4 regions of the Streptomyces sp. NPDC012466 genome follow, and region 1 is predicted to be linked to each of the others. Evidence: riboswitches for the same ligand, from Rfam matches in the RefSeq annotation. Region 1 holds a riboswitch; each other region holds the start of a gene.

Region 1 (7,467 bases):
GTCGCCGTGGTAGCCGCCGCGCCACGTCAGCAGCCGCTGCTTGCCGGGGCGGCCCAGCGAACGCCAGTACTGCAGGCACATCTTGACCGCGACCTCGACCGACACCGACCCGGAGTCGGCGAGGAAGACGTGCTCCAGGCCGTCGGGCGACATGTCGACAAGGAGCTTCGCCAGCCGCACGGCGGGCTCGTGGGTGAGCCCCCCGAACATCACATGACTCATCCGTCCCAGCTGCTCGCGCGCGGCCTCGTTGAGCACCGGGTGGTTGTAGCCGTGGATCGCCGACCACCAGGACGACATCCCGTCGACCAGCTCTCCCGAGCCGTCGGCGAGCCGCAGCCGCACCCCGCTCGCCGACTCCACGACGAGCGGTTCCTGCCGTCCGGGCATCGGGCCGTACGGATGCCACACGTGCCGCCGGTCGAGCTCCAGCAGCTCGGCGACCGTGCGCTCAGGCATTGGGCGCGAGGTCGGTCCCGGCGCCCCGGCGGCGCACGGCGACCAGGTCGGTCCGGGGTTCGGCACCGGTACGGGAGTCGGCGACCTGCGGTTCTTCGCCGGAGCCGCACGCCCCGCCGCCGGAACCACAGACTCCGCCGCCGTCGTGGCAGCCTCCGGCCCGGTGCTCGGGAAGCGTCACCTGGTCGGTGCCCTCCACCTCGAACCCGGCGTCCGCGATCATCTCCAGGTCGGCCTTGCCGGCCTGGCCCTCACTGGTGAGGTAGTCACCGAGGAAGATCGAGTTGGCCAGGTGCAGGGCGAGCGGCTGCATCGTGCGCAGATGGACCTCCCGTCCACCGGCGATCCGCACCTCGACGTCCGGGCAGACGAACCGCGTCATCGCCAGGATCCGCAGGCATCGCTGCGGGGTCAGGTTCCACTCCTTGCCGAGCGGAGTGCCCTCGAACGGGATCAGGAAGTTGACCGGAACCGAGTCCGGGTCCAGCTCACGCAGCGAGAAGACGACGTCCACGAGGTCCTCGTCCGTCTCGCCCATGCCGGCGATCAGCCCGGAGCAGGCGGACAGACCGGCCGCGTGCGCCTTGTGCACGGTGTCGACACGGTCCTCGTACGTGTGCGTGGTGGTGATCTCCCCGTACGTCGCCTCGGACGTGTTCAGGTTGTGGTTGTAGGCGTCGGCGCCCGCCTCGCGCAGCCGCTCCGCCTGGCCGTCGGAGAGCAGACCGAGGCAGGCGCACACCTCGACGCCCTCGTTGTTCTCCTTGATCGTCCTGATCGTCTCGGAGACCCGGTCCACGTCCCGGTCGGTCGGGCCGCGCCCGCTGGCCACCAGGCACACCCGCTTGGCCCCTCCGGCCACGCCGGCCGCCGCCGCGTCGGACGCCTGGTCGGGCTTCAGCCAGGTGTACTTCAGGATCCCGGCCGTCGAGCCGAGCCGCTGCGAACAGTACGAGCAGTCCTCGGGGCACAGGCCGGACTTGAGGTTGACGAGATAGTTCAGTTTCACCCGTCGGCCGAACCAGTGCCGCCGCACCTTTCCGGCCGCGGCCACCACATCGAGGAGGTCGTCGTCGGACGTCGCGAGGACGGCCAGTGCCTCGTCGCGGGTCGGCAGCTCGCGCCGAAGCCCCTTGTCCACCAGCGTGTTCAGCAGGTCCATGGAAGCCGATCCTGTCCTACGAAGGTGCCCGGGGCCAAGGAGACTTCGTACAACAGAGTCGCTTCGAGGTGTGGGTATTGCCACACACTGACCTGCTGGTCGTCCCGCTAGTGTCTGTGCACTGCCTACAAATTCCCCGGAGGACCACCCATGGCGTTCGGCTGGATCGACGAGCAGGCCCTGCGGCGCCGCCGCGCCGGACTCGTACGGACTCTGCGCCCCCGTCCGGCCGCTTCGCCGCTCCTCGACCTGGCGAGCAACGACTACCTGGGGCTGGCCCGTCACCCCGAGATCACCGAGGGCGCGGCCCGGGCCGCGCGGACCTGGGGCGGCGGCTCGACCGGCTCCCGGCTCGTCACCGGCACGACCGAACTGCACACGGAGCTCGAGCGGGAACTGGCCGACTTCTGCGGTTTTGAGGCGGCCCTCGTCTTCTCCTCCGGCTACGCCGCCAACCTCGCCGCCGTCACCGCGCTGGCCCCGCACGGCTCCCTGATCGTCTCCGACGCGGGCAACCACGCCTCGCTCATCGACGGCTGCCGGCTGGCCCGCGGCACCACCCAGGTCGTGGCGCACGCCGAGCCCGACGCCGTGCGCAAGGCACTGTCGGCACACGAGGGCACGGCGATCGCCGTGTCCGACACGGTGTTCTCGGTCGACGGCGACGCCGCCCCCCTCACCGCGCTGGCCGAGGCCTGCCGGGAGCGCGGCGCCGGGCTGGTCGTCGACGACGCCCACGGCCTGGGCGTCCTGGGCGACGGCGGCCGGGGCGCCCCGTACGCGGCGGGACTCGCGGGCGCCGACGACGTCGTCGCGACGGTCACGCTGTCCAAGTCGCTCGGCAGCCAGGGCGGAGCCGTCCTCGGCCCCGCCCGGGTCGTCGACCACCTGGTCAACGCGGCCCGGACGTTCATCTTCGACACCGGACTCGCCCCCGCCGCGGCGGGGGCGGCCCTGTCGGCCCTCCGGCTGCTGCGCCGCGAGCCGGAACGGGCCGCACGGGCCCGCGCGGTGGCGGGCGAACTGCACGCACGCCTGACCGCCGCGGGACTGGAAGCGGTACGTCCGGACGCCGCGGTGGTCTCGGTGCGCGCGCCCTCTGCCGAGGACGCGGTGAACTGGGCGGCGGAGTGCCGCGCGGCGGGCCTGGCCGTGGGCTGTTTCCGTCCTCCCTCCGTGCCCGACGGCATCTCACGGCTCAGGCTGACCGCCCGCGCTGACCTGACCGGTCAGCAGATCGCACGCGCTGTACGGCTGATCGGCGAGACACGACCATGAGTCGGCGTGACACGGCCGTGTGTCGCACGATGTCGGTCTGACCGAACGCGGCTACATGCGGTCCACCCCGGCCGCGAACGCCGCCCAGCTCCCCGGAGAGAAGAGCAGCGCGGGTCCGGCCGGGTCCTTGGAGTCGCGCACGGCGAGCAGTCCGGCCCAGGGCGGGGCATCCGGACACGCGGTCTCGACGCAGTTGTTCGCGCCGGTGCTGTAGCTGCTGCGCAACCACCGCACACCGTGCAGTTCGATGCTTGAGGGGACGTGACGAGGCAGTGCACGCATGGTGCCTCCTTACGCGCCGGCGGCTGTCCCGGCGATGAAATCCAACGAGTCCTCGGGCGAAAGGGCGTGGATCTGAAGGGCGTTGAAGGCCTCCGTGTAGGCCTGGAGGTCTTCTTTCCGTTCGAGGTAGAGGCTACTCGTCAAGTGGTCGAGAACAACCACATCCAGATCAGAAGTGCTCGAAAATGAGAAGATAACGAAAGGGCCGGTGACGCCGATGTGCGCCCCGGCGGCGAACGGCAGCACCTGGAGCCGCACTTGGGGGAGCCGGGCGGCCTCGACCAGTCGTTCCAGCTGGCGGGCCATGACCCCGGGTCCGCCCACCTCCCGGCGCAGCACCGCCTCGTCCAGGACGGCGCTCAGTTCCAGCGGGGGATCCGCGCGCAGCACGTCCTGCCGGGCCAGCCGCACCTCGACCAGCGTGTCGAGCCGGTCCTCAGGAAGCCCCTCCACCGCGGCCTTCGTCACCGCGCGGGCGTACTCGGGTGTCTGGAGCAGGCCCGGGACGACCGTGGTCTCCAGCGTGCGCATCACGCCGGCCTGCGACTCCAGGCTGATGAAGTCCCGGTAGGTCGGCGGCAGCACCCCGCGGTAGGCGTGCCACCAGTGATGACGTCCACCGCTCTCGTCGGACCCCGCCAACACCATGAGCAGCTCGCGCAGTTGGGAGTCCGCCACGGCGTAGGCGTCGAGGAGTAACCGCACATCGGCCGGTTTCACCCCGCTGGTGCCCGTCTCGATCCGGCTGACCTTGGACTGGTGCCAGCCCACCAGCTTGGCCGCCTCACCGCTCGTGAGCCCCGCCGAGGTGCGCAGCGCACGCAGTTCGGCGCCCAGTTTCCGGCGGCGCACCGCGGGACCGTGCTGCATGGGCTCCTCCTTACTCCTTCCGAGCCACCCAAATACGGTCTCGCGTCGCAGAGTTCACCGCTTTGAGCGACAGATATATGCATATCTTGGTGGATCGCCGTCCTTCGGGGGCGTTCTGGTGGCAGTCTGGCGACGAAGCACCAGTCCGGGACCGTACTCGAACCATCCGCTCCGTGTCGGACTGCGGTCCCGTGGGAAAGGGACGACGTCGCCATGGCAGACCATTTGGAAGCATCCGTCACTCTGCCGAGCGATCCCGCCTCGGTCTCCGCGGCGCGCACCTACGTGGTGGGCACGCTGGCGGAGTGGGGCCTGCCGGCGGACACGGAAGTGTCCGACACCGTCCGGCTCATCGTCTCCGAACTCGCCACCAACGCCGTCCAGCACACCTTCGGCCAGTCACCGACGTTCACCGTGGACCTGGAGCTCGATCGCGACGAGCGGCTGCGTATCGGTGTCACGGACAGCCACCCGCGCTTCCCCAGACGTCTGCCCGCCGCCGTCCAGCAGGACAACGGCCGCGGACTGGTCATCATCCGCTGGCTGACCGCCGAGTGCGGCGGCCGGCTCCGTATCCGCCCCACCCGTGAAGGCGGCAAGACCATCTCGATCGAGCTCCCGTGGGCCGTTCCGGTGCAGCCGGTGACCACGGTGGTCCGGCAGGAGCCGTGACCGCTCGGAGCAGAACCGTAAGACCTCCCCGGCGGGTGCCCTGAGCGCACCCGGGCCCGCGCGAGCGGCATCCGGGCCACCCACGAGCCACGCCGCCCCCTCCTGGCCGCCTGCGAGGCATACGCCGCCCTCTGCGGGCCGCGCGCGGCTGCGACGCCGCTCCCCGTGCCTCACGACGCACCGGAGCCCGCGACGGCCCTCACCTGTGCCGCGCCGACGCCTCCCGGTGCGCTGCCGCTCCCCGAAGCCCTGACGGCTGCCTGACGGTGCGCCGCAGCGGTGCGGGAATCCTGACGTCGTCCCCGGCCGGCTTCCCCTCGGTCGTCCCCGCCGTGCCGTCCGTCTCCGAACGCAGACCCGCGCGCCGCACCAGCCGCGGGAGCAGCCCCCACAGGCCGGCACAGACCAGGAAGGTCGCGACGCCCGCGGCGACACCGCCGGTCCGGCCCGTGGTCACATCGACCACCAGCAGCACGGAACCGCTGAACGCGAACACCAGCACACACAGGCCGGTGGTGGCCAGGCGCGAGGAGACCTGCACGATGCGGGGCTTGGCGCCCTGCTGGAAGAGGGAGCGGTGCAGCGCGGCCGGCGCGGTGAAGAGCGCGGCGGCGAGGACCGCCAGCAGCAGGGTGATGACGTAGGTGACGCGCTGGACCGTGTCGAGGTCCCCGAAGCGCGAGGTGAAGGCGAGCGACAACAGGAAGGCGAAGAGGATCTGCACGCCCGTCTGGGTGACGCGCAGTTCCTGGAGCAGCTCGACGAAGTTGCGGTCGGCACGTTGCAGCGGAGTCTCGTTGCGCGCGGTGCAGGGACGGTGCTCGGCCATGGAGCGACGGGTATCCACACAAGCCCGTGTCACGCTCCGGCGTGCGGCGGCGCGTCAGGACGCCGCCGCACGCCGGGCGGATCACTTCACGCGCCCGTACCAGACGCTCTTGGTCCAGATCTTCTGGAGCCGCACCACGTCCCCGCTCTTCGGGGAGTGCCAGAGCTTGTTCTTACCCGCGTAGATACCGACGTGGTACACGTTGCTGCCCGAGTGGAAGAACACCAGGTCTCCGGCCTTGCGGTTCTTGCTGGAGATGTGGCGGGTCTTGTTGTACTGCTGGGCAGCCGTGCGGGGGAGCTTCTTGCCGGCCTTCTTGAACGAGTAGAGCGTGAGCCCGGAGCAGTCGAACCGGTGCGGACCCGTGGCCCCGTACTTGTAGGGCGCACCCTTCTTCGAGGCCGCTATCTGGAGCGCCTTGGTCGCCGGCGTGGCTGCCGCGGCCTCCGAGGAGAACCCGGGGGCCACGATCGAGCCGCCCACCGCGGCGATGGTGAGAGCCGAGGCCGTGCCGGCCCGAACCATGAGCGACGGGACACGATTGAGCGCAGTCATGCGCAACCCTTCGTCAGCCGCCTGTGAAGGATGACCTGTCGGATTCGGGCTGGCGAAGTTGCCCGGCCGCTGACGCGGCTTCACCCCAAGGGCTGCTCGGGCTCGGTCATGGCGTGACCGTCCCGGCGACCCGTCGTGCTTGGGTCCTCCACTCCTGCCGATCCACTTCTGTCGACCGGTCATCCGGGCGGCGGCAGGACTCGGCGTCCGCCCGGATCGCCCCGCCACAGCGGCGGGGGCTTGTCGTCAGACAGGGATCTTGGCTCATCACTGTCCGGATTTCCCAACGGAACCGCGTATTTGTGTTGTTACTCACCACTCACCCGTTCGGGTGGACACGTGTGCGTTCGCGCCACTGTCCACGGGTTCGCGGACCGCCGGACCAGCGACGGAATGCCCCATTCCGTCCCGTGGCTACGCGCGTTGCGCAACCGGGACGGCCCCAAAACTGGTCTCCCGCCTACTCCGAACAGGGGTACGTCATTTGGTCCGTTTCGACTCAGGTCCGGACGGTCCACGGTCGGATCGGGCGTCCGGGGCGACGACTCCGCGTCAACTGACGGACTCCGGGGGCAGGGTGAGCCGGGCCGTGCGCCGCTCGCCGTCCAGCACCCGCAGCGCACGGGCCAGGGTGCCGGCGTGCAGCTCCGTCTCGCCCCGCTGATGCATGAGGGCCAGCGCGTCGCGCAGCGCGGCCGCCTTGCCGACCAGGGCCTGGGCGGCACGCAGTCCGCGGTAGGTGTCGCCGTCCTGCGCCGGGTTGATGCGGCCCAGCAGGTCGACGACCTCGAGGTAACGGTCGATCAGTTCCGCCTCGGCCCGCGTCAGGGCCGGCAGCGGCGGCAGTTCGGGCGGGAGCATCGGGGCCTCACCTCACCGTCCGGCCGGCGGGACCGGGGTGGCCTTGCGGTGCGGAATGATCCCGTCCACCAGGCCGTACTCCACCGCCTCCCGAGCGGTGAGAATCCTCTCCCGCTCGATGTCCCTGCCGATCTGCTCCCGGCTGCGGCCCGTGTGCCGGGCGAGCAGCTCCTCCGTTCGGAGCCGTGTGCGCGTCAACTCGTCCGCCTGGATGGCCAGATCGCTCGCCTGCCCCCGGACCGGCTCGGGCAGTGCGGGCTGATGGATCACCAGGCGGGCGTCGGGGAGGGTGAATCGCTTGCCGGGCGTGCCTCCCGCCAGCAGCACCGAGGAGGCTGCGCCGGACCGGCCCAGACAGATCGTCTCCACGTCGCAGGAGACGTACTGCATCGTGTCGTAGATCGCCGCCATGGCGTGGAAGGTGCCGCCGGGAGAGTTGATGTAGAGCGAGATGTCGCGGTCCGGGGCCTGGTGCTCCAGGTGCATGAACTGGGCCATC
Region 2 (7,467 bases), on a different contig from region 1:
TCGACGCAGGAGTCCATGGAGGTGGACAGGTAGACCTCGACGCCGCGGCCCTCGAGGTGCTCCTTGCCGTACTTGCCGAGCTTGGGGCCGACCTCGGGGAGGATCTTGTCGGCGGCGTCGACCAGGATGAAGCGCATGTCCTCGCGGGACACGTTCTTGTAGTACTTGGCCGCGTCCCGGGCCATGTCCTCGACCTCACCGATGGTCTCCGCACCGGCGAAACCGCCGCCCACGAAGACGAAGGTGAGCGCCTTGCGGCGGATCTCCTCGTCGGTGGTGGAGTCGGCCTTGTCGAGCTGCTCGAGGACGTGGTTGCGCAGGCCGATGGCCTCCTCGATGCCCTTCATGCCGATGCCCTGCTCGGCGAGGCCGGGGATCGGGAAGGTGCGGGAGACCGCGCCGAGCGCGATCACCAGGTAGTCGAAGGGCAGCTCGTAGGCCTCGCCGACCAGCGGGGAGACCGTGGCGACCTTGCGGTCCTGGTCGATGGTGGTGACCCGGCCGGTGAGGACCTCCGCCTTGGGCAGCACGCGTCGCAGCGGGACGACGACGTGGCGCGGGGAGATGTTGCCGGCGGCGGCTTCGGGGAGGAAGGGCTGGTAGGTCATGTACGACCGGGGGTCGACGACCGTGACGGTCGCCTCGCCGTAGCGCATCTTCTTCTGGATGCGCCGAGCTGCGTACAGGCCTACGTACCCACCGCCTACTACGAGGATCCTGGGACGCTCCGTGGTGCTCATGCCATCGAGTATCCACCCGTCTCAGGGGGGTGGCTCGTGCGCCCCTTCACAAGCTCCGACGGGGTGTGTGCTATCCTCCGCCGCCCGCGTGATCCATGTCATGGTGACAACCGGGAGCGTTTGTGCACCCCGGACCGTTGTCAATGCCGCGTGAGCTGCCTCTCTGTGCGCGACAGGCCTCCGTGAGGTCCTTCCGGAGCGTCCCTTCGCGCGCCTCCCCGGACCCCTCCATACCATGCTTCTGAACATGTTCAAAGGGCCGTTCAGCCCCCGGACGGGTCAACGGGGCCCCTTTGATCGCCCGAGAGGGCCGAATTCCTTGTGAAGAACTTCACGAACTTTTCCGACGGGCTGTCGCCGGGGGGTCACCAGAACCCCCCGGAGGCGCTCATCCGTGATCCGTGCCTGCTCAGAAGCGGGCTAGGCGACCGACCACGCGATGCCGTCGAGGATGTCGTGCTCGCTCACGACGACCTCCCGTGCCCCGATCCGCTCCATGATCGACAGGAGCACGAGGGCGCCCGCCCCGATCACGTCGACCCGGCCCGGGTGCATGGAGGGCACCGCCGCGCGCTCGGCGTGGGTGGAGCGCAGCAGCCACTCGGTGATCTCGCGGACCCGGTCGTGGGAGACACGGGAGTGGTGGATGGCCTCGGAGTCGTACTCGGGCAGCTCCTGGGCGATCGCCGACACGGTCGTCACGGAGCCGGCCAGGCCGACCAGCGTGCGCGCCTCGCGCAGCGGAACCGTCTGCTCGGCGAGGTCGAGCGCGGCCTCGATGTCTGCCCGCATCGCCGCGATCTGCTCCTCGGACGGCGGGTCGCTCACCACCCCGTCCCGGACCAGGTGCCGCTCGGTCATCCGGACGCACCCGATGTCCACCGACCGGGCCGCCCGGACCCGGTCGTCGCCCACGACGAACTCGGTCGAGCCGCCGCCGATGTCCACGACGAGGTAGGGCTTCGGCAGGTGGTCGCCCCCGGCCAGCTCCTTGGTGGCGCCGGTGAAGGAGAACGCGGCCTCCTGGTCCCCGGAGATCACCTCGGGCTCGACGCCCAGGATGTCCAGCACGCCGCGCACGAACTCGTCCCGGTTCTCGGCGTCCCGGGAGGCGGAGGTCGCCACGAACCGCAGCCGCTCCGCCCCGTGCTCCTTGATGATGCCGGCGTACTCGCGGCAGGCCGCGAAGGTGCGCTGGAGCGCCTCGGGGGCGAGCCGGCCGGTGCGGTCGACGCCCTGCCCGAGCCGCACGATCGTCATCCGGCGGTCCAGGTCGACCAGCTCACCGGTCGACGGGTCGGCGTCGGCGACCAGGAGCCGGATGGAGTTCGTACCGCAGTCCACGGCGGCGACACGGGTCACTGGGCGTCCTCCTCGGCGGTGGTCACGCACGGTCCCTTGCGCCACCACTCGGGCAGCATCGCGATGGCCTCGTCCCCGAGCGGGTTCACCCCGGGTCCCGCGGCCAGCGAGTGGCCCACCAGCACGTGCAGGCACTTCACCCGGTCCGGCATGCCGCCCGCGCTCGGGAAGTTCTTCAGCTCCTCGATCTCGTCGCGCCGGCGGATGTAGTCCTCGTGCGCGGCGCGGTACGCAGCCGCCAGCTCCGGGTCCGAGGCCAGCCGCTCGGTCATCTCCTTCATCACGCCGTTGGCCTCCAGCGTGCCGATCGCCGAGGCGGCGCGCGGGCACGTCAGGTAGTACAGCGTGGGGAACGGTGTCCCGTCCGGCAGCCGCGGGGCCGTCTCGACGACGTCCGGCTGTCCGCACGGGCAGCGGTGCGCGATCGCGCGCAGACCGCGCGGGGGCCGGCCGAGCTGCTGCTTGAAGGCCTCGACGTCCGCGTCGGTGGGCTCGGTGCGCGGGGTGGTCGGCGGGGGCGTTTCCATGACTGTCTTCAGGCTGTCTTTCTCTGGGTTCAGGTCACTGACTGGGGCCGGGTCACCGGTCGGAGGCATCGGCCTTGTCGACCCCGTCCCAGACGTTCGAGTACCAGGGACGGTCGGCCGCCCCCAGGTCGGTGCGCGACTGCTTCGCCGCGTGCGGGTCGACGACGATGAAGCCCGTCTCCCCCGGCATGACGTAGTGCAACCGCTGCCGGATCTGCTGCTCGGCGTAGGCGTCGTCCTGCCAGCGCGCCTTCAGGTCGCGCAGCCGTTCGACGCGCTCGCGGGCCTGGCGCTGTTCGCGCTGGAGGTCGTCGATCTCGGCGCGCTGCGAGACGTACTCCCGCATCGGGTAGGCCAGGGCCACGATCAGCGAGCACATCACCAGGGCGAGCAGCGCCGCCCGGCCGGTCAGCCGTGAGCGGCGGGCCTGGCGCTTGGTCTGGGAGCGGTAGACCCGGGCCGCGGTCTGCTCTCCGAGCAGCCGGATCCTGGTCGCGGTGGAGAACCGGTCCCGGTCCTTCACGGCCATCTGTCCGCCTCCCGCTCCACCGTCATACGCGCGTACGTCCCCGGACACGGTACGGGACCGAGTACGGGGACGTACGTACGACGCTGCCTCTTGTGGCCGGGGTCAGCCCTTGAAGCGCGGGAAGGCGCTGCGGCCGGCGTACACCGCGGCGTCGTCGAGGATCTCCTCGATGCGCAGCAGCTGGTTGTACTTGGCGACGCGCTCGGAACGGGCCGGGGCACCGGTCTTGATCTGGCCGCAGTTGGTGGCCACGGCCAGGTCGGCGATGGTGACGTCCTCGGTCTCGCCGGAGCGGTGGGACATCATGCACTTGAAGCCGTTGCGCTGGGCCAGCTCGACGGCGTCCAGGGTCTCGGTCAGCGAACCGATCTGGTTGACCTTGACCAGGAGCGCGTTGGCCGCGCCCTCCTCGATGCCGCGGGCGAGGCGCTCGGGGTTGGTGACGAACAGGTCGTCGCCGACGAGCTGGACCTTGTCACCGAGCTTGTCGGTGATGGTCTTCCAGCCCTCCCAGTCGTCCTCGAACAGCGGGTCCTCGATGGAGACGAGCGGGTACGCGTCGACGAGCTCCGCGTAGTACTCGGTCATCTCGGCCGCCGAGCGATCCTTGCCCTCGAACGTGTAGACGCCGTCCTTGTAGAACTCGGAGGCGGCGACGTCGAGCGCCAGGGCGATCTGCTCGCCGGGGGTGTAGCCGGCCTCGTTGATCGCCTCGAGGATGAGGTCGAGGGCCTCGCGGTTGGAGCCGAGGTTCGGGGCGAAGCCGCCCTCGTCGCCGAGACCGGTGGCCAGGCCCTTGTTCTTCAGGACCTTCTTCAGCGTGTGGTAGACCTCGGCGCCCCAGCGCAGGGCCTCGGAGAAGGACTCCGCGCCGATCGGGGCGATCATGAACTCCTGGATGTCCACGTTGGAGTCGGCGTGCGAGCCGCCGTTCAGGATGTTCATCATCGGCACCGGCAGCAGGTGCGCGTTGGGTCCGCCCAGGTAGCGGAACAGCGGCAGGTCGCTGGCCTCGGAGGCGGCGTGGGCGACGGCGAGCGAGACGCCGAGGATCGCGTTGGCGCCGAGGGAGCCCTTGTTGTCGGTGGCGTCCAGGTCGAACATCGCCTGGTCGATCAGGCGCTGCTCGGTGGCGTCGTAGCCGACCAGCTCCGGGCCGATCTGCTCGATGACCGCGAGGACGGCCTTCTCCACACCCTTGCCGAGGTAGCGGTTCGAGTCGCCGTCGCGGAGCTCGATGGCCTCGAAGGCGCCCGTGGAGGCGCCGGACGGGACGGCGGCACGACCGGTGCTGCCGTCGTCGAGGCCGACCTCGACCTCGACCGTGGGGTTGCCTCGGGAGTCCAGGATTTCCCGGGCTACGACGACGTCGATGGACGGCACGAGCATCTCCTTCTTCATGTGACGCGGTACGCGGGTCGCGTGGACCCGGCGGGGTGCGGGCCGTGGTGGCTCGCGACATGAGCCTAACCGGCCCCGGGCGATCGGCCACCGGGTCGCCCACCCCATGGACAGAACCGAGAGTAAATTGTTTCCGAACGGAACAAAACCGGTTGCCGAAAAAAACCCCGCCCCGGTGCGTACGGGGGATGACGCACCGGGGCGGGGAGCACGAGGACCCTGGGCGGGTCCGGCGGGGCCGCTGCTTACTTCAGGTGCAGCTGCTGGCCCGGGTAGATGAGGTTGGCGTCCTCGACGATGTCCTTGTTCAGCTGGTAGAGCTTCTCCCAGCCGCCCTTGACCTTCTCCTCCGTGGCGATCGAGCTGAGGGTGTCGCCCTTGACGACCTTGTACTCGCCGTCGCCCTTCTTGACCTTCTTGCCGGTCGGGGTGGTGACGGTCTTCTTCGCGGCCGGGCGCTCGTCGGAGCGGGAAGCCGGCTGCTGCTCGGTCTGGCGGGTCTCGGTGCTCTGCTGGCTCTGCTGCTGCGTGGAGCTGCCGGAGTCGCTCGAGGAGCCGCCGCCGGTGTAGCCGGCACTCGACAGGCCCTTGCCGCAGACGGGCCAGGCGCCCTTGCCCTGGCTCGCCAGGACCTTCTCGGCGATCTCGATCTGCTGGGCCTTGGTGGCCTGGTCGGCGGTGGAGGCGTACTTGGTGCCGCCGTAGCCGGACCAGGTGGAGGCGGAGAACTGCAGACCGCCGTAGTAGCCGTTGCCGGTGTTGATGGACCAGTTGCCGCCGGACTCGCACTGGGCGACGGTGTCCCACTCCGAGGCGGTGGCGGCGGAGGCGTTGCCGGCCGCCATCAGCGGGGCGGCGACGGCGGCACCGGTGACACCGGCGATGGCGATGGCGCGCGTGGCCTTGGACGGACGGCGGTGCGTGCCCTTACCGGAAAACAGCATGGAGAGATCCCCTCACCGACGCCTGCGAGGTGAGCTGTCGGGTTCGGGCCGGTTGAGTTGCCCGGCCGCGCCCCTCCCGGGACGCGGCTTCACCCCAAGCCCTTCCGGCACAACCGGCCGGTCGGGCACTTACCTTGGGTCCCCCGCTCCTGCCTACGGCGCTTGACGCGACGACTGTTCCCGTACGGCCGCTGGCAGGATTCGGCGTTGCGGCAGCCGGGGCTCGTGGTGACGAGCGGTCACGACCGTAGGCACGCGATCCACGGAATTTCAAAGACGATCAGGGCTTCTGAGATCTATCTCTCACGGGCCTTATACGGGACATTCGGCGCGAAACGTGACGCGAACTCACCCGGTTTCGGGGTGACTTAAGCCGCCGTTTCCGCACTGCCCGAACAACTACTTCGCGTCCGCTTCGACCCCTGTCGTGAGCGTCTGACCGGGGAGGATGAGGTTCGGGTCGGTACCGACGGTCTGCTCGTTCCCGTCGTAGAGGGAGTTCCATCCGCCGTCGAGGTCAAGGGAGTCGGCGATGGACCAGAGACTGTCGCCCACGCCGACGATGTAGGAGCCCTCGGACGCGTCCCGGGAGGCGTCGTCGCCGCGCGAGGCGTGGCGGCCCGAGGACGCGCCCTCACGGCCGCTCGCGGGCGCGGAGCCCTCCTCGGCGCTGGGGCCGCGGTGGCGGCCGGAGCCGGTGTCCGTCAGGGCCGAAGAGTCGCCGCCCTGGCGCGAGTTGCCGGACTCGCCACTGCCGGGGGTGGCGGAGGGGGAGCTGCCGGACTTCTGATCCTGCTCCCGCCCCTGCTCCCGAGAGGCGGAATCAGAGGACTTGTCCGACTTGGAGGTTTCATCCTTCTGGGTCGACTGCGCGTCAGGCGACGACGAAGGGCTTGAGGAAGGCTCAGAAGAAGGGGAGGAATCGGGGCCGTCGAGCAAACCGGGCGAGTCCACCTCACCGGATGACTCGGACGAGCCGGACGCCTCCGACCCCTTGTCCTGCTCGAGGCCGGAGAGCAGCCCGCAGGTACGCCACGCGCCGACCCCCTGGTCGGCGAGGATTCTCTCGGCCACGGATATCTGCTGGGAGCGACTGGCCAGGTCGGCGCTCGCGGCGTAGTCGAGGCCGCCGTGGTTCTCCCAGTCCTCCTGGGACAACTGCAGGCCGCCGTAGTAGCCGTTGCCGCTGTTCTGGCTCCACGCGCCGCCGGTCTCGCAGTCCGCGACCCGGTCCCAGGTCGTGCCGTCGGCCGCGCTGGCACCGGAGGCCCCGAGGAGTGGGATCGCGATGGCGGAGCCGGTCACTCCGGCCGCGACGAGGAGAGCCGGAGCCTGGCGGGGGCGACGGTGCCGACCGTTCCCGGAGAGCATACGGAGACCTTTCACACGACAGCAGTGACCGCGTCCGGCATCCCGGGCCGCGTTGATGGGTGAACGTATCGGCAGGAGATCACTTGTCACAAGTTAATGCCGCGTAGATCACGTGAAGATCACAGCTCTGATGTTTCGTCACTTTCAACCGCCGCGAACTCCACCGGCAGGGTGCGCAGGCCGCGCATGATGAGGCCGCCGCGCCACCGCAGCTCGGCCGGATCCGCCGCGAGCCGCAGGTCCGGGAGGCGGGTGAGGAGGGTGGCGAGCGCGGTCTGGCCCTCCAGGCGGGCGAGTGGGGCGCCGAGGCAGTAGTGGATGCCGTGGCCGTATCCCAGGTGCTGGTTGTCGCGGCGGGCGAGGTCCAGCACGTCCGGACCGGCGAACCGCTCCGGGTCCCGGTCCGCGGCGGCCAGGACGACGAGAACGGGGTCGCCGGCTTCGACGCGCTGCCCGCCGAGGGTGAGGGGCTGCGTGGCGAAACGCCAGGTGGCGAGTTCGACGGGGCCGTCGTAGCGCAGGAGTTCCTCGACGCCGGTCTCCAGGAGGCCCGTCTCCCCGGCGGCGAGGGACGCCTGGAGCCGTGCACGCTC
Region 3 (7,467 bases), on a different contig from region 1:
CGGGCTGCTGACGTGGCTGGTGATCTGGACCCGGCAGCGGGAGCTGAAGACCGTGCGGGCGGAGCTGCCCGCCTACGCCGTGGCCGGCTGGCTGACCCCCGCCGAGCCGTTCGCGCTCGGCTCGATGCGGGCCCGGCGGATCGCCCGCCAGTACGCCCGCCGGCACGCGGGCAGGGCGGCGGCCCGGGAGGTGGCGCGGTACGAGGCGTACGCGACATCGCTGGCGTTCCTGCGGCACCGGGCCCGGCGCGGCGGCGCCGGCGCCGGCTTCGCCGTACGGGAGGGGGAGCTGCTCGGCGAGCTGTGGCGACGCCGGGAGGTGGCCCGCCCGGCGCTGGACCACGCGGCCCGGATCACGGCCCCTCCGGTCCCGGTGGTGGCCCCGCCCTGGCCGGTGTACGGGGTGTACGGCTACGGCCACCGGCCGGCGCCGTACCCCGCGTACAACCCGTACCGTTCCTAGGGGCTCAGGCCGAGGCCTCCGTGAGCCGCTCGACCTCGGCCTCCGAGAGGGTCAGCTCCCCGACGCCGACCAGTGCGGGCAGCTGCTCCACCGTCCGTGCGGAGGCGATCGGCGCCGTCACGGTCGGCCGGGCGGCGAGCCAGGCGAGGGCCACCGTGGCCACGGGGACGTCGTGCGTGCCGGCGATCTCGTCGAGGGCGCCGAGGACCCGCCGCCCCCGTTCGGTCTCCAGGTGCTTGGCGGCCCCGCCCGCCCGCGCGCTCTCGACCGTCGTACCGGGCCGGTACTTGCCGGTGAGGAAGCCGGACGCGAGCGCGGAGTACGGAACGGCCGCGAGGCCGCTCCGCTCGGCTAGGTCCTGGAGCTCGCCCTCGTAGGTGTCGCGGGAGACCAGGTTGTACTGGGGCTGGAGAGCCACGTACCGGGCCAGTCCCTCGCGGTCGGAGAACTCCAGGGACTCCCGCAGCCGCTCGGCGGAGATGTTGGAGGCGGCGATGTGCCGCACCTTCCCGGCCTTCACGAGGGTGTCGAGCGCGCCGATGATCTCCTCGACGGGCACGTCGGGCCGGTCGAAGTGCGTGTAGTAGAGGTCGATGTAGTCGGTGCGCAGGCGGCGCAGGGAGGCGTCGGCGGCGGCCTTGATGTTGGCGGCGGACAGGCCCTGGAAGCCGGGGTGCTGGCCGACCTTCGTGGCGACGACGACATCGGAGCGGTTGCCGCGCGCCTCCAGCCACGTGCCGAGGATGGTCTCCGACTCCCCGCCCTGGTTGCCGTCGGCCCACGCCGAGTAGACGTCGGCGGTGTCGACGAAGTTGCCGCCGGCCTCGGTGTAGGCGTCGAGGACGGCGAACGACCGGTCCTGGTCGGCGGTCCAGCCGAAGACGTTGCCGCCGAGGGCGAGGGGGAAGACCTGGAGGTCGGAGGAGCCGAGCTTGCGAAGGGACGTCATGCTCTGTGGCAACGACCGCAGGGGAACGCCTCATTCCGCAAGGGCCGCGAAGCTCCCGTGAACACCGCACCGGAAAACCGGCGGCCCTGACGTCGGGGGGGTCGTCGTCAGGGCCGCCGGTGCTTCAACGAGTCGGTGTTGCTTACGGGTTCAGTCCCTTGCCCCGCAGCCACGCCATCGGGTCGATGCCACTCGCGGATCCACCGGAGTGGACCTCCAGGTGGAGGTGCGCCCCGGTGACGTTGCCGGTGGCGCCCACGCGGCCGATGACGTCGCCGGTGCTGACCTTCTGGCCGACGCTGACGCCGATGGACGACTGGTGCGCGTACCAGATCTCGGTGCCGTCATCGAGGGTGAGGACGGTCTTGTAGCCGTACGAGCCGTTCCAGCCCGCCTCGGTGATGGTGCCGCTGTGCACCGCCTTGATCGGCGTGCCCGTGGGGGCGGCGAAGTCGAGGCCGGTGTGGTAGCCGGAGGACCAGTAGGCACCGGCCTGGCCGAAGCTGGAGGTGATGGTGTACGAGGAGGTCGGCAGCGTGAACTGCTTGGCGAGGGCGGCGAGCCGCTCGGCCTCGGCCTTCTTCTCGGCCTCTTCCTCCGCCTTCTTCTTGGCTTCGGCGGCCTTGGCCTTGGCTTCCTTCTCCGCCTTGGCGACGGCTTCCGCCGCCGCCTTCTCGGCGGCGGCCGCCGCGTCCTGGGCGGCCTTGGTCTCGATCTGGTCCTGCTGGTGCTCGACCTGCGCCATGATCCGGGCGCGCAGCGCCTCGCCGGCGCCGGCACCGGAGGTGCCCTGCTCGGGGTCCGCCGTGGCGGTGCCGAGGCTGCTGAGCGGGGTGGCGGAACCTTCGGGGGTGTCGTCGTCCGAGATGAGGGAACCCACCGAGGGCAGGTCCGGCACGGAGATGGACACCGGGGGCTTGCCGGTCTGGGCGCTGGCCATGCCGCCGGCACCCACGGCGGCTATGACGCCGACGCCGAGGACGGTGGAGCTGCGGGCGAGACCTCCGCCGCGCTGCTTGGTGACGCGGTGCCGGCCACGGACGGGACGGATGGACTCCTCGGTGGGGTTCCACTCCTGGAACGGGCCCTCGTCGGTGTGCTGACCGCCGTAGCCGAAGGTTTCGGTGTCGCGCTTCGGCGCGAACGGGGCCGCGGGGGCAGGCCGGTTGGACGCCACGTGGGCGTGCTCCTTTCCTTCCTTCTCGCCTACCGGGTTAGCTGACGGGTTCGGAGCAGGAAGGTCTCCTACGCGCGTATACCCGCCGTGCTTCCACGGTGGTATCCGCGCGATTCACCCCAAGTGGTGGTTCCCCGGTTCCCTTTCGGGATTCGGCGCGTGCGCACGGAGCCGCCTTCTGTGACGGCTGGGACGACCGCGCTGCGTTATCGAACGTTAATAGACGCGCGAGGTGTATTCCAGCGATTCCACTTGATCATTAACCTTTTTCGCGCGGACTTACTGCCATGACCGGCTTAAATCGGGCGAGTTGACCGCATCGCAAGTGACTGAGGGGTTTTGACGGTGTGTCAGTTGTTATGCGGAACCGGACGGTTCGCTCACCGAGCGTAAGGGCCGTCGTGAGGGTCACGGGGAAATGCACCGAGGGCCGGAACCCTTTCGGATTCCGGCCCTCGGCCTTCAGTAGCGGGGACAGGATTTGAACCTGCGACCTCTGGGTTATGAGCCCAGCGAGCTACCGAGCTGCTCCACCCCGCGTCGTTGTGACTCCAGTGTACGCCATCCGCGGGACCGCTCGTGCACACCCGCCGCTCAGCCACCCGGGGTGCCCGTGTGAGTGAGGTTTCCCAGGCGGTGAACAGGTCGTCGGTGCCGGCCGACTGACGCGGACGGCGGTGCGGACGCGACCTGTCGGGCCGCTCGGCCCCTACTCAGCCCGGGAGGTGGCGGTTCGGGGCCTTGGCCCGCTCCTCGTGCTCCGGCAGGACGACGACCTCCACTCCGGCGGCCGAGAGAAGGCCGCTGCCGTCGGCGTCCGCGACGAAGGTGTCCGGCTCGCGCCAGGCCGTGACGACCCGCCGTACACCCGCGTCGAGGATCAGCCGGGCGCAGGGTGCGGGGCGGGAGGCGCGGCGGGCGCAGGGCTCCAGGCTGCTGTACACCGTCGCGCCGGGCAGGCGCGGATCGGCCGGGTCGAGTTTGGCCAGGGCCGCCTCCTCGGCGTGCACGACCGGGTCGCCGGCCTCGCGGGAGTGGCCGCGGGCCAGTTCCGTGCCGTCGGCGGCGACCACCACCGCCCCCACGCTGAACGCCGTGTCCGAGGGCGGGCAGTGGCCGGCCAGTTCGCAGGCGAGGGCCAGCCAGTGATGGTCGGCGGCGGCGGGCAGGGGGCCGGTGCCCGGGGCGGTCGGCTCGTAGCGCATGAGGACGACGTCCTCGATCCGCCGCGACTCCAGCAGCCGCAGGCGGCCGTCCTGGTAGCCGCCGGGGCCGAAGAGGCGGGGTGCCCGGGGGTCGCCCACGAAGAGCGGGGCGAGGACCAGCTGGAGTTCGTCGGCGAGGCCCTGGGTGAGGAGCTGGGTGTGGATCAGGCCACCGCCCTCGACCATGAGTCGGCGTACGCCCCGGACGTCGTGCAGGTGCGTGAGGAGCCGCCGCCAGTCGAGGTCGGGCCCGAGCGGGACGACGTCGGTGGCGAGGCCGAGGGCACGGGCGCGGCCGGCGCCCCGGTCGGTCGTGTAGAGGACCTTCTCACCGCCGGTGTGCCAGAAGCGGGCGTCCGGGTCGAGGTCGCCGGAGCCGCTGACGGTGACCTTCAGGGGGTACTCCGGTTTCCCGGCGGCCGTGCGGGCGGCCCGGCGCGCCTCGGAGTTCACCAGCAGCCGGGGGTTGTCGGCGCGGATGGTGCCGGCGCCGATCAGGATCGCGTCGACCGAGGCGCGGACCTCGTCGACCCGGTCGAAGTCGGCCGGGCTCGACAGCAGCAGGCGGTCGGGTCCGGTGTCGTCCAGGTAGCCGTCGAGGGAGACGGCGGCGGACAGCAGGACGTACGGGTGGGGCATCGGCGCTCCGCGGCTGGTCGGGACGGCGGGACTGGACCGGGCTTGGTTCAAGTTTGAAACAAACCTACACTGGCGGCATGACGACTCGCTGGCTCACCCCCGATGAGCAGCGCGCCTGGCGCGCCTACATCGCCGCCTCGCTGCTCCTGGAGGACGCGATCGACCGGCAGCTCCAGCAGGACGCCGGCATGCCGCACCTGTACTACTCCATCCTGTCCGTCCTGTCGGAGTCCCCGGAACGGCGGCTGCGCATGACCGATCTCGCCGAGCGGCTGAAGATCACGCGCAGCCGGCTCACCTACGCGGTGACGCGGCTGGAGAAGGACGGCATGCTGCGGCGCGAGGCCTGCTCCGACGACAAGCGGGGCAGCATCGCCACGCTGACCGACGAGGGCTTCGCCGTGCTGGAGCGCGCGGCGCCCGGGCATGTCGAGACCGTGCGGAGCTTTGTGTTCGACCGGCTCAGCGAGGAGCAGGTGGGGCAGCTGGAGAAGATCTCCGCGGCGATCGCGCAGGGGCTCCAGGAGGACGGGGCGCGGCCGGCGGCGGACGACGTGCCGTGGCGGCGGAGGTCGTCGTCGGCCTGCGCGTGACGCGACGCGTGAGGCGCGGGTGACGCGGCAGTGACGCGCACCACACCGGCCCGGACGGTCGTTGCTTCAAATTTCAAGCACGAGTAGGGTTCCCCTCGTGCATCTGCTTCAAATCTGAAGCAATACGGCTGTGCAGCCGAACAGGAAACGGAACCCGGAGGCCCCGCATGCCCGACACACCCGCCGTCCTCGCCACCCCCCGCTCCCGCGTCCGGGTCCCGCTGCGCTTCCACGACGGCTTCGAGGCCGACGCCGAGCTCGTCACTTTCCACGGGCTGGCCGACGGGCAGGAGCACGTGGCCGTCGTCCTGGGCGAGCCGGGGCCGGTCCCGCTGGTGCGGCTGCACTCCGAGTGCCTGACCGGGGACGTGTTCGGCTCCGCCCGCTGTGACTGCGGCCCGCAGCTGCGCGAGGCGGTCGAGCGCATAGCCGAGCGCGGCGGCGTGCTCCTCTACCTCCGCCAGGAGGGCCGGGGCATCGGCCTCTACAACAAGCTCGACGCCTACGCCCTCCAGGACGAGGGCCTGGACACCTACGAGGCGAACGCGGCCCTGGGGCTGCCGGAGGACGCCCGCGACTACACGGCGGCGGCCCAGATGCTCCGGGCCCTGGGCATCGGCGAGCTGGACCTGCTCTCCAACAACCCCGACAAGGCGGGCCAGTTGCGGTCCCTGGGCGTCGACGTGCGCGACCGCGTTCCCACGGGCGTCTTCACGACCGCCCACAACGTCCGCTACCTGCGCGCGAAGGTCCTCCAGACCCAGCACACGCTGCCGCTGGCCGCGCTGACGGAACTCAGCGCGGGCTGAACCGCCCCCGGTCCGGCCGGGCACCGAACCGAGCTGCTTGCCCCTCGGTTCCTCGGGTACAGCCTTTGAAAGAGGGCGACCTCATCAGTACCCGGAGCTCTATGGAAGTGACCGTTTCGTGACCGATCTCGGCGGCCCCGGCGACCACCGGGCGAGGGGACCGGGCAATGGCCCGGAGGCCGTCGCATCGCAGATCGCCGATGCCGTGGAGAGTCTGACGGCGCTGTGGGCGGTCGCCGCCCAGGAGGCGTCCCTGCGCCTGTCCCTGCACCAGCTGCGGGCACTGCGCACCGTGCAGGCGGCGCCCGGCCTGAATCTGACGGCCCTCGCGGAAGGCCTGGACATCGGCCTCCCCACGGCCAGCCGCCTCTGCGACCGCCTGGCCGCGGCCGGCCTGCTGGAGCGGGCCCCGCACCCCGACACCCGCCGCGAGGTGCAACTGTGGCTCACCACGCACGGCCGGCATGTGCTGGGGGAGGTCGCCGGCCGCCGCACCCAGGCCCTGGCCGCCGCGCTGGCGGCGATGGAACCGGCCGAACGGGCGGCACTGCGCGAGGGATTGCGGGGGTTCCTGACCGCCCAGGACAAGGTGGTACCGGGCACCGACGGGATCGAGTGAGCCCGGGAGGCGTACCGGCGGCGCCTTCTCACCGGCCGGCCGCCGGTGAACCCCCGCCGGTCGCCCGGCCCCTCAACACCCGTCAGGTCCCCGAGCCGTGTCGGCTCACGCCGCCGGCGGTCAGTACCGCCACACAGGTGTCGTCCCGCGTCGGCCGGGCCGCGCTCCCGGCGTCGCGGAGCACCACCGCGGCCGCCACCGCCGGGTCGCAGCCGGGGAGCACCCCGTCGTCGGGCGGCGTCCAGCGGCTGGGCAGACCGTCGCTGTGCAGGACCAGCAGGCTGTCGGCCTGCCAGGGCACCCGCTGCACGGGCACGGACGCCGGGGCCTGCGCGCCCACGATGCCGGGATGGGACAGCAGCGCCTTCCACCTGCCGTCCGTCCGCAGCCGCGCGCCGACGTTGCCGATCCCGGCGAAGCTCAACTCCCCGGCGCCCACGTCGAGCTGGGCCACCGCCACGGCCGCGCCCCGGGTGGGACGCAGGGCCCGGCCCAGCCTCCGCAGGATCTCGGGGGGCGGCAGCTCGGCCACGCCGCGCAGCTCCGTCACCGCCGCCGTGGAGGCCTCGGCCGCCTTCGCCCCGTGCCCGAGCCCGTCGGCGAGCAGCAGGGTCAGACGGTCGCCGCCGCGCACCCGGCCCCAGGCGTCCCCGGACTGCTCGGCCCGGCCGAGGGGGACGTTGACACCTCCGGCACGCGGACCGGGCGGGGGCGGCCCCTGGTTGCGGACGGCCGGCTCGTGGCCGATCCGGGCCATCACGACGGTGCCCCGGCCGGGGGCGCTGTGCAGATCGAAGTCGTTCGCTATGCGCCGGCACGTGCCGAGCCCGGCGCCGAGCGAGGCGGCGACGGTCGTGGTGTATCCGTCGCGCATCGCCGCGGCGACGTCGGGGATGCCGGGGCCGTGGTCGACCGAGACGAGCTGCACCACCGGCCGGTGGCCGTCGTCGTGCGCACGCCCGACGAGGTTGATCAGCACACGCCCGCCACCCGCGTGCCGCAGCAGGTTGGTC
Region 4 (7,467 bases), on a different contig from region 1:
CTGGAAGACCGTGGGGTACGGCTGCCAGGGGCCCGGCGGGGTCCACGGCTGCCAGCGCAGCTGGTTCATCAGCTCGCCGGTGTCGGGGTTGCGGACGGTGTAGCCGGGCAGGCCGTGCGCGCCGGGCGGCAGACCGGTGCCGACGGAGGCGAGGGAGGTCGCCGTGGTCGCCGGGTAGCCGGCGGTGAGCGGACGCCCGGTGCCGCCGCGGGAGGTGGCGAGCAGGGACGTCATGAAGGGGGCGTCCTCGGGATGCGCCCTCAGCTGCTCCCAGCCGAGGCCGTCGATGAGGAACACGCAGTTCCGGTCGGCGGGGGTCAGCTCGGTGATCGTGGCGCTCATGTCCGGTACGCCCAGGCCGGCGGCGAGGGTGGGCAGGAGGTCGGCGAGCGACCCACTGCCGTATTCGGGTACCGGTGCGGAGGCGACGGTGAGCGGTTCGGGGTGGTCGTCCCAGACCATCTTGGGCTGTGCCATCAGCGGGTCGTGTCCGCGGTCGCCTCGGAGAGGGCCTGTGCGAAGGCGAGCGCCTCGCGCACGGTCTCCGGTCCGTCCCCGGCCTCGCTGACGCGCAGACTGAGGTCGTCCGCCGTCGAGTTGCCGGTGTAGCCGTGGTCCGCCTCACAGTTGGGATCGCCGCAGGCGGCCGGTTCCAGGTCGATGCGGGAGACGGCACCCCAGCCGATGGTGAGGACGACCTCACGGGGCAGGGTGCCCGGCTTGTACGACTCGGGGTTGGCGACCACACGGCTGACCACGATCGACGAGATGCGGCCGATCTTCACGGACTCCGTCGACGTCGTGGCGTACGGCGTCGGGGAGGTGCTGTCGGCGGCCTGCTCGTCGGTGTGGCTGACGATGAAGCGGTTGTCGGTGAGGATGAGCACCGTGACGTGCCGGCGCACCTCGTTCTGGTCGAACGTCGTCTCCTGGTGGACCAGGTACGACCGGATGGGCTCGCCGCCCACGGCGGCCTCCACCGCCTCGGCCACGAGGGCCGGGTAGTAGCCGCTGCGCTCGATCGCCGCCCGCAGCCCCTGGGTCGTCGTACTGGTCTTGGCCATGACGCCCATCCTACGGGGGACCACTGACTGCGAGGGACAGCTCGCCCCCTGTCAGTACGCGGGGAGGGTGCGCGGGCCGAGGTCGTCGCGGGCGGGCGGGGGTGCGAGGCGGACGGAGGCCCCCAGGACGCTCAGGCCGTGCGCGGCCACGACGACCGGCTCCAGGGTGACCGCGACGACCTCGGGGTGGTCGTCGACCAGCCGGGACACCCGCAGCAGCAGCTCCTCCAGGGCGCGGGTGTCGGCCGGTGCGGAGCCGCGCCAGCCGAACAGCAGGGGGGCCGTGCGGATCGAGCGCACCAGCGAGGCCGCCTCCCGGTCGGTGACCGGGATCAGCCGGTGCGCGGTGTCCCCGAGCAGCTGCGAGGCGGCCCCGGCGAGCCCGAAGGAGAGCACGGCCCCGGCCGCGGGGTCGATCACGGCCCGTACGACGACGTCCACGCCGCGCGGCGCCATCCGCTGCACCACCGGCCGCAGCTCCTCCGGCGCACCGAACAGCTCGGTCAACTCGGCGTACGAGCGGCGCAGTTGGTCCTCGTCCGCGAGGTCGAGGCGGACGCCGCCCAGGTCGGCGCGGTGCCTGAGGTGCGGCGCGGTGGCCTTGAGGGCGACGGGGTAGCCCAGGGCGCGGGCGGCTTCGGCGGCGGCGTCGGGGGTCGGGGCGTGCAGGGCGCGGTGGACCTGGACGCCGTAGTGGCCGAGCAGGTCGCAGGTCTCGTCCGTGCCGAGCGTGAGTCCCTGCCCGCGCGCGAGCAGGCCGCCGATCAGGGCGGCGGCGCCCTTCTCGTCGATGTCGTCGTACTCGGGCACCCTGCCGGGGTCGACGGCGTCGCGCCGCCACTGCGCGTAGGTGAAGGCCTGGCCGAGAGCGCGGACGGCACGCTCGGCGGCGGGGTAGGCAGGGATGAGGTGGGCGCCTTCGAGGGCCTCGGCGGTTCCTTGGACCTCCGGGGCCGGGGGGCGCTGTCCGGTGGGTGCCGGGCGCGGGGCGTCGTCGTGCTCCGCTGCGGCCTGGAGTGCCGTGCGCGGGTTGTCGTCGTGGTCCGCCGCGGCCTGGCGTGCCGTGCGCGGGTTGCCGTCGTGGTCCGCCGCGGCCCGGGGCGCCGGGCGCGGGGCGTCGTCGTGGTCCGCCGCGGCCCGGGGCGCCGGGCGCGGGGCGTCGTCGTGGTCCGCCGCGGCCTGGGGCGCCGTGCTCGCCGCCGCCGACAGGGCCTCCGCCAGGCCGCCGAGCTCCACGTGGACCACCAGGACCGGTTTGGCCGGAGCCGCGGCCGCCGCCGAGCGCAGCGCCTGCGCGAGGGACGCGTCGCCGACCGAGCCCTCCCCCACCGCCGGTATGGCGGTGACGACGACCGCGTCGCACCGGTCGTCGGCCAGCGCCCGGGACAGGGCCGCGTGGAAGTCCGCCGCGGAGGCCGCGGTGGTGAGGTCCTGCGGGGGGTGCGGTCGCAGGCCCTCGGCCAGGCACGCGTCGTACGTGAGCAGGCCGAGCGACTCGGAGTTGCCGAGGATCGCCACCCGGGGCCCGGCGGGCAGGGGCTGGCGGGCCAGCAGCAGGCCCGCGTCCACCAGCTCGGTGATGGTGTCGACCCTGATCACACCGGCCTGCCGCAGCAGCGCCGAGACGGTCGCGTGCGGCAGCCGGGTCGCCCGGACGGCGTGTCCCTGGGGCGCGGCGCCGTGCCGGGCACCCTGGACGACGACCAGGGGCTTGGCGGCGGCGGTCCGGCGGGCGAGGCGGGTGAACTTGCGGGGGTTGCCGATGGACTCCAGGTACATGAGGACGACGTCGGTGTCGGGGTCCTCGTACCAGTACTGCAGGACATCGTTGCCGGAGACGTCGGCGCGGTTGCCGGAGGAGACGAAGGTGGAGACGCCGGTCACGCCCGTGACGCCGCCGCCGCGCCGGTGCAGCCGGGACAGCAGGGCGATGCCGATGGCGCCGGACTGGGCGAACAGGCCGATCCGGCCCGGGCGCGGCACCTCGGGGGCCAGGGAGGCGTTGAGCCGTACCCGCGGGGAGGTGTTGATGATGCCGAAGGCGTTCGGGCCGATGATCCGCATCCCGTACGTACGCGCCTGCCGTACGAGTGCGCGCTGGCGTTCGCGCCCCTCGGGGCCGCTCTCTGCGTACCCGGCGGAGACCACGACCAGCCCCTGTACGCCGTGTTCGCCGCACTCGGTGACAACCTCGGGGACGTGCTCGGCCGGTACGGCGACGACGGCGAGGTCGACCGGGCCGTCGATGTCCCGCACCGAGCGGTGCGCCGGCACCCCGTCGAGCTCCTTCCGCCCCTCGGGGAGGGCCTTGTTCACCGCGTAGAGGCGTCCGCAGTACCCGGCGTCCCGGATGTTGCCGAGGACGCTGCGGCCCACGCCGCCCGGCGTGCGCCCGGCGCCGATGACGGCGACCGAGCCGGGGGCGAGCAGCCGCTGCACGGAGCGCGCCTCGGCGCGGTGCTCGCGCGCGTACTGCACGGCGAGGGAGCGGTCGGTGGGTTCGAGGTCGAACTCCAGACGGACGACGCCGTCCTCGAAGCTGCGCTTCTGGGTGTAGCCGGCGTCCGTGAACACCTTGATCATCTTGTTGTTGGCGGGCAGCACCTCGGCGGCGAAGCGGCGGATGCCGCGCTCGCGGGCGACGGCGGCGATGTGTTCGAGCAGGGCGGAGGCGACTCCGCGGCCCTGGTGGGCGTCCTGCACGAGGAAGGCGACCTCGGCCTCGTCGGCGGGTGCGGACGCGGGCGTTCCGTCAGCGCCGATGCGGTCGTAGCGTACGGTGGCGATGAACTCGCCGCCGACCGTGGCCGCGAGTCCCACCCGGTCCACAAAGTCGTGGTGCGTGAAGCGGTGGACGTCCTTGGCGGACAGGCGAGGGTACGGCGCGAAGAAGCGGTAGTACTTCGACTCGTCGGAGACCTGCTCGTAGAAGCTGACCAGGCGATCGGCGTCATCGACGGTGATGGGCCGGATGCGCGCGGTACCCCCGTCGCGCAGCACCACGTCGGCTTCCCAGTGGGCGGGATACTCGTGCCGGTCCGGCGAGGTCTGCATGGGCCCCAGAGTACGGCTAGCGTCCGACAGCGGCGCGAGGCAGTCTGTGGAGGGCGTCAGTCGGGTCGAGGCCGCGATCCGACGGCACCCCGGGGCGGTCCTTCAGGACCGCTCCCGGCGCAGCTTCACGTATGGGAAACTGGTCTAGACAACCCTGAAAAGCGAAGGGCAGCAACACATGGCTGAGCGCCGCGTCAACGTCGGCTGGGCCGAGGGTCTCCACGCCCGCCCCGCCTCCATCTTCGTCCGAGCCGCCACGGCCGCAGGCGTCCCGGTGACGATCGCCAAGGCAGACGGCAAGCCCGTCAACGCGGCCTCGATGCTGGCCGTCCTGGGCCTCGGCGCCCAGGGCGGCGAGGAGATCGTCCTCGCCTCCGACGCCGAGGGCGCGGACGCCGCCCTGGACCGGCTGGCCAAGCTGGTCTCCGAGGGTCTCGAGGAACTTCCCGAGACCGTCTGATTTCCCGGGCGCCCGATCGGGCGTTCAGCGAAGGGCTCGTCCGAATTCACCGGGCGGGCCCTTCGCCATTCCGCTCCCCGACCGGAATTCCACGGATCAGGGCAGCGTGAATAGGCCCCTGCGAATTAGTCGCTCTCTTTGTATACGGCTGCCGTGTTAATGCCGCAGGCTCGGCGTGTTTACGGGATGTTGCGAGTTCCTCACACGCTCGGCGCGCTCCCCGGCGGAGGCGAGGCGCAGGCGGTGCGCGCCCGTCGCGCGCTCGGTGTGCAGCGCCGTGACCGCCCGCGCACGCTCGGCGTCCCCGCGCGCCACCGCGTCCACGATCGCGCCGTGCTCGGTCCAGGACTCCACGGGGCTGAGCGGAGCCTCCACCGCGTACATCCAGGCGATCTTGTGGCGGAGCTGGGTGAGCATCGAGGCCAGCGCGGGACTGCCGGAGGCCTGGGCGAGCGTCTCGTGGAACCAGCCGCCCAGGGAGCGCAGGTCGTCGCTGGTGCCCCGGCGGGCCCGCTCCTGGCCCAGCCGGACCAGCCCGCGCAGGACCTTCAGATGCGCCTCGGTGCGGCGCTGGGCCGCCCGGGCCGCGCCGAGCGGTTCCAGCAGCATGCGCATCTCCAGCAGGTCGGCGGCCTCCTGCTCGGTGGGTTCGGCCACGCACGCGCCCGCGTGCCGCCGGGTCACCACGAAGCCCTCGGCCTCCAGGGTGCGCAGCGCCTCGCGGACGGGGACCCGCGAGACCCCGTAGCGGCGCGCGAGGAGTTCTTCGGTGAGCCGGCTGCCGCGCGCGTGGACACCCGCGACGATGTCGTCCCGGATGGCCGTGCACACCGAGTGCGCGGGAATACGCATGACCGACCTCCGCTTAATCCCCGTGAAACGCCGGCGAGCGGCGCGTGTTCCGTGACTCTATTGCAATGAGCCGGAATTTCCGACGGCAAGCGGGAATCCATGCATATTTTTTGGACAGCCGGCCGCCGTAAACGCCGAAAGCCCCGGCTCGGGGAGCCGGGGCTTCGGGGACGGCGAACAGGTGTCGGTCAGACGTTCACGCCGTGCGAGCGGAGGTAGGCGACCGGATCGATGTCCGAGCCGTACTCGGGGCTCGTACGGGCCTCGAAGTGCAGGTGCGGGCCGGTGACGTTGCCGGTCGCGCCGGACAGGCCGATCTGCTGGCCGGGAGTGACCTGCTGGCCCACCGAGACGCCGATGGAGGACAGGTGACCGTACTGGGTGTACGTCCCGTCGTTCATCTTGATCACGACCTGGTTGCCGTAGGAGCCGCCCCAGCCGGCCTCGACGACGGTGCCCGCGCCGACCGCGTGGACGGAGGTGCCGGTGGCGGCGTGGAAGTCGACGCCGGTGTGGCTGCCGGAGGACCACAGGCCGCTGCTGGCCTTGTAGCCGGTGGAGACGTACGAGCCGGAGATGGGGGCCACGTAGGCGTTGAGGCGCTTGCGCTCGGCCTCGCGGGCGGCGCGCTCCTTGGCCTCACGGGCCTTCTCGGCCGCTTCCTTGGCCTTCTTGGCGGCCTCCGCGGCCCGCTTGCGGGCGGCCTCCTCGGCCTTCTGCTTGGCGGCGGCCTCGTCGGCGGCCTGCTGCTGCGCGATGGCCTGGGCGTCGATCTGCTGGGCCACGGTGTCGCCCATGGTGACGACCGGGGTGAGGCCCGTCTGCTCGGCGGTGGGCTCGGCGGCGAAGGCCGCGGGGGCCGCCACGGTGCCGATCACGCCGGTGGTGGCGAGGGCCGCGACGCCCGCCGCGCGGGCGGTGCCGCGCTGGATCCTGCTGGGACGACGGTGCTTCCCGGTGGCGCGAGTGAACGCCATGTGGTGGCTGGTCCTTTCCTTCCCTCTCGCCTACCGGGTTAGCTGACGGGTTCGGAGCAGGAAGGTCTCCTACGGACTCCCTCGCGACTCGCGCGGGCGCCCGATTCACCCCAGGGACTGCGATGGGTCCCCGGCTCCCCTGGCTCGCGCCGTACGGGGACTCGGCGATGACTGTCCGGTGCCGCGGGTGCGGCGCACTGCCTGACGAACAGCCCGGATGACGCTAAGCGGCGCCACTTTCAATTCCCAAACGAATCCCGGCTTTTGTAGCGCATCCCACAGGGCAGACGGGCAACCTCCGTATCAATTCGGGCATAAAGGGGCCCTGGTGCCTGGGAAGGCGACCAGGGCCCCTGCGCGCGCGTGCCGCTACTCGGCGGCGACGACGGTGACTTCGCCGATGCCGAGGGCCTCGACCGGCGCCTTGATCTGCGCCGCGTCGCCGACGAGGACGGTCACCAGGCGGTCCACCGGGAACGCGCTCACGGCCGCCGCGGTGGCCTCCACGGTGCCCGTGGCGGCGAGCTGCCGGTACAGGGTGGCCTGATAGTCGTCGGGCAGGTGCTGCTCGACCTGGTCGGCCAGCGTGCTCGCGACCGCCGCCGCCGTCTCGTACTTCAGCGGCGCCACGCCGACCAGGTTCTGCACGGCGACGTCCCGCTCGGCGTCGGTCAGACCTTCGGCGGCGAGGGTGCGCAGCACCGTCCAGAGATCCTCCAGAGCGGGGCCGGTGTTGGGCGTGTCCACGGAACCGCTGATGGCGAGCATCGCGGCACCCGTGCCGTCCGGAGCGGACCTGAGGACCTGGCCGAACGCCCGCACGCCGTAGGTGTAGCCCTTCTCCTCGCGCAGGACGCGGTCCAGGCGGGAGGTGAGGGTGCCGCCGAGGCAGTAGGTGCCGAGCACCTGCGCGGGCCACACGCGGTCGTGCCGGTCCGGGCCGATCCGGCCGATCAGCAGCTGCGTCTGGACGGCGCCCGGGCGGTCCACGATGACGACCCGGCCGGTGTCGTCGGCGGTCACCGGAGGCACCGGGCGCGGCTCGGCCGAGGAGCCCGTC

What was found. A riboswitch is a leader RNA that binds a small molecule or an ion and turns the genes downstream of it on or off. The one in region 1 is predicted to bind cyclic di-AMP.
Positions count from the first base shown of each region.
Region 2: it holds a riboswitch for cyclic di-AMP, as region 1 does, so the genes downstream of both, ACFY9E_RS22490 (transglycosylase family protein) here and ACFY9E_RS21425 (NlpC/P60 family protein) in region 1, are expected to answer to the same signal.
Region 3: it holds a riboswitch for cyclic di-AMP, as region 1 does, so the genes downstream of both, ACFY9E_RS12380 (peptidoglycan DD-metalloendopeptidase family protein) here and ACFY9E_RS21425 (NlpC/P60 family protein) in region 1, are expected to answer to the same signal.
Region 4: it holds a riboswitch for cyclic di-AMP, as region 1 does, so the genes downstream of both, ACFY9E_RS07015 (peptidoglycan DD-metalloendopeptidase family protein) here and ACFY9E_RS21425 (NlpC/P60 family protein) in region 1, are expected to answer to the same signal.

Region 1 covers NZ_JBIBEQ010000005.1:519,001-526,467, reverse strand. The annotation lists gene ACFY9E_RS21460 (adenosylmethionine--8-amino-7-oxononanoate transaminase) at 1-459, opposite strand, end outside; gene bioB (biotin synthase BioB) at 452-1,621, opposite strand; gene ACFY9E_RS21450 (aminotransferase class I/II-fold pyridoxal phosphate-dependent enzyme) at 1,772-2,899, shown strand; gene ACFY9E_RS21445 (DUF397 domain-containing protein) at 2,951-3,181, opposite strand; gene ACFY9E_RS21440 (Scr1 family TA system antitoxin-like transcriptional regulator) at 3,191-4,051, opposite strand; gene ACFY9E_RS21435 (ATP-binding protein) at 4,265-4,723, shown strand; gene ACFY9E_RS21430 (DUF6328 family protein) at 4,923-5,552, opposite strand; gene ACFY9E_RS21425 (NlpC/P60 family protein) at 5,634-6,107, opposite strand; cyclic di-AMP (ydaO/yuaA leader) riboswitch at 6,111-6,323, opposite strand; gene ACFY9E_RS21420 (hypothetical protein) at 6,660-6,968, opposite strand; gene ACFY9E_RS21415 (ATP-dependent Clp protease proteolytic subunit) at 6,981-7,467, opposite strand, start outside.
Region 2 covers NZ_JBIBEQ010000006.1:91,120-98,586, forward strand. The annotation lists gene ACFY9E_RS22465 (FAD-dependent oxidoreductase) at 1-740, opposite strand, end outside; gene ACFY9E_RS22470 (exopolyphosphatase) at 1,161-2,102, opposite strand; gene ACFY9E_RS22475 (DUF501 domain-containing protein) at 2,099-2,629, opposite strand; gene ACFY9E_RS22480 (septum formation initiator family protein) at 2,682-3,158, opposite strand; gene eno (phosphopyruvate hydratase) at 3,261-4,541, opposite strand; gene ACFY9E_RS22490 (transglycosylase family protein) at 4,805-5,503, opposite strand; cyclic di-AMP (ydaO/yuaA leader) riboswitch at 5,508-5,674, opposite strand; gene ACFY9E_RS22495 (transglycosylase family protein) at 5,903-6,874, opposite strand; gene ACFY9E_RS22500 (cytochrome P450) at 6,994-7,467, opposite strand, start outside.
Region 3 covers NZ_JBIBEQ010000003.1:21,038-28,504, forward strand. The annotation lists gene ACFY9E_RS12370 (PrsW family glutamic-type intramembrane protease) at 1-463, shown strand, start outside; gene ACFY9E_RS12375 (aldo/keto reductase) at 468-1,412, opposite strand; gene ACFY9E_RS12380 (peptidoglycan DD-metalloendopeptidase family protein) at 1,555-2,589, opposite strand; cyclic di-AMP (ydaO/yuaA leader) riboswitch at 2,601-2,757, opposite strand; tRNA gene ACFY9E_RS12385 (tRNA-Met) at 3,056-3,129, opposite strand; gene ACFY9E_RS12390 (dihydrofolate reductase family protein) at 3,303-4,433, opposite strand; gene ACFY9E_RS12395 (MarR family transcriptional regulator) at 4,511-5,026, shown strand; gene ribA (GTP cyclohydrolase II RibA) at 5,194-5,835, shown strand; gene ACFY9E_RS12405 (MarR family transcriptional regulator) at 5,954-6,454, shown strand; gene ACFY9E_RS12410 (SpoIIE family protein phosphatase) at 6,537-7,467, opposite strand, start outside.
Region 4 covers NZ_JBIBEQ010000001.1:1,591,168-1,598,634, forward strand. The annotation lists gene ACFY9E_RS06990 (alkaline phosphatase family protein) at 1-477, opposite strand, end outside; gene ACFY9E_RS06995 (DUF5998 family protein) at 477-1,064, opposite strand; gene ACFY9E_RS07000 (GNAT family N-acetyltransferase) at 1,116-4,118, opposite strand; gene ACFY9E_RS07005 (HPr family phosphocarrier protein) at 4,297-4,578, shown strand; gene ACFY9E_RS07010 (FCD domain-containing protein) at 4,735-5,430, opposite strand; gene ACFY9E_RS07015 (peptidoglycan DD-metalloendopeptidase family protein) at 5,619-6,407, opposite strand; cyclic di-AMP (ydaO/yuaA leader) riboswitch at 6,420-6,584, opposite strand; gene ACFY9E_RS07020 (insulinase family protein) at 6,777-7,467, opposite strand, start outside.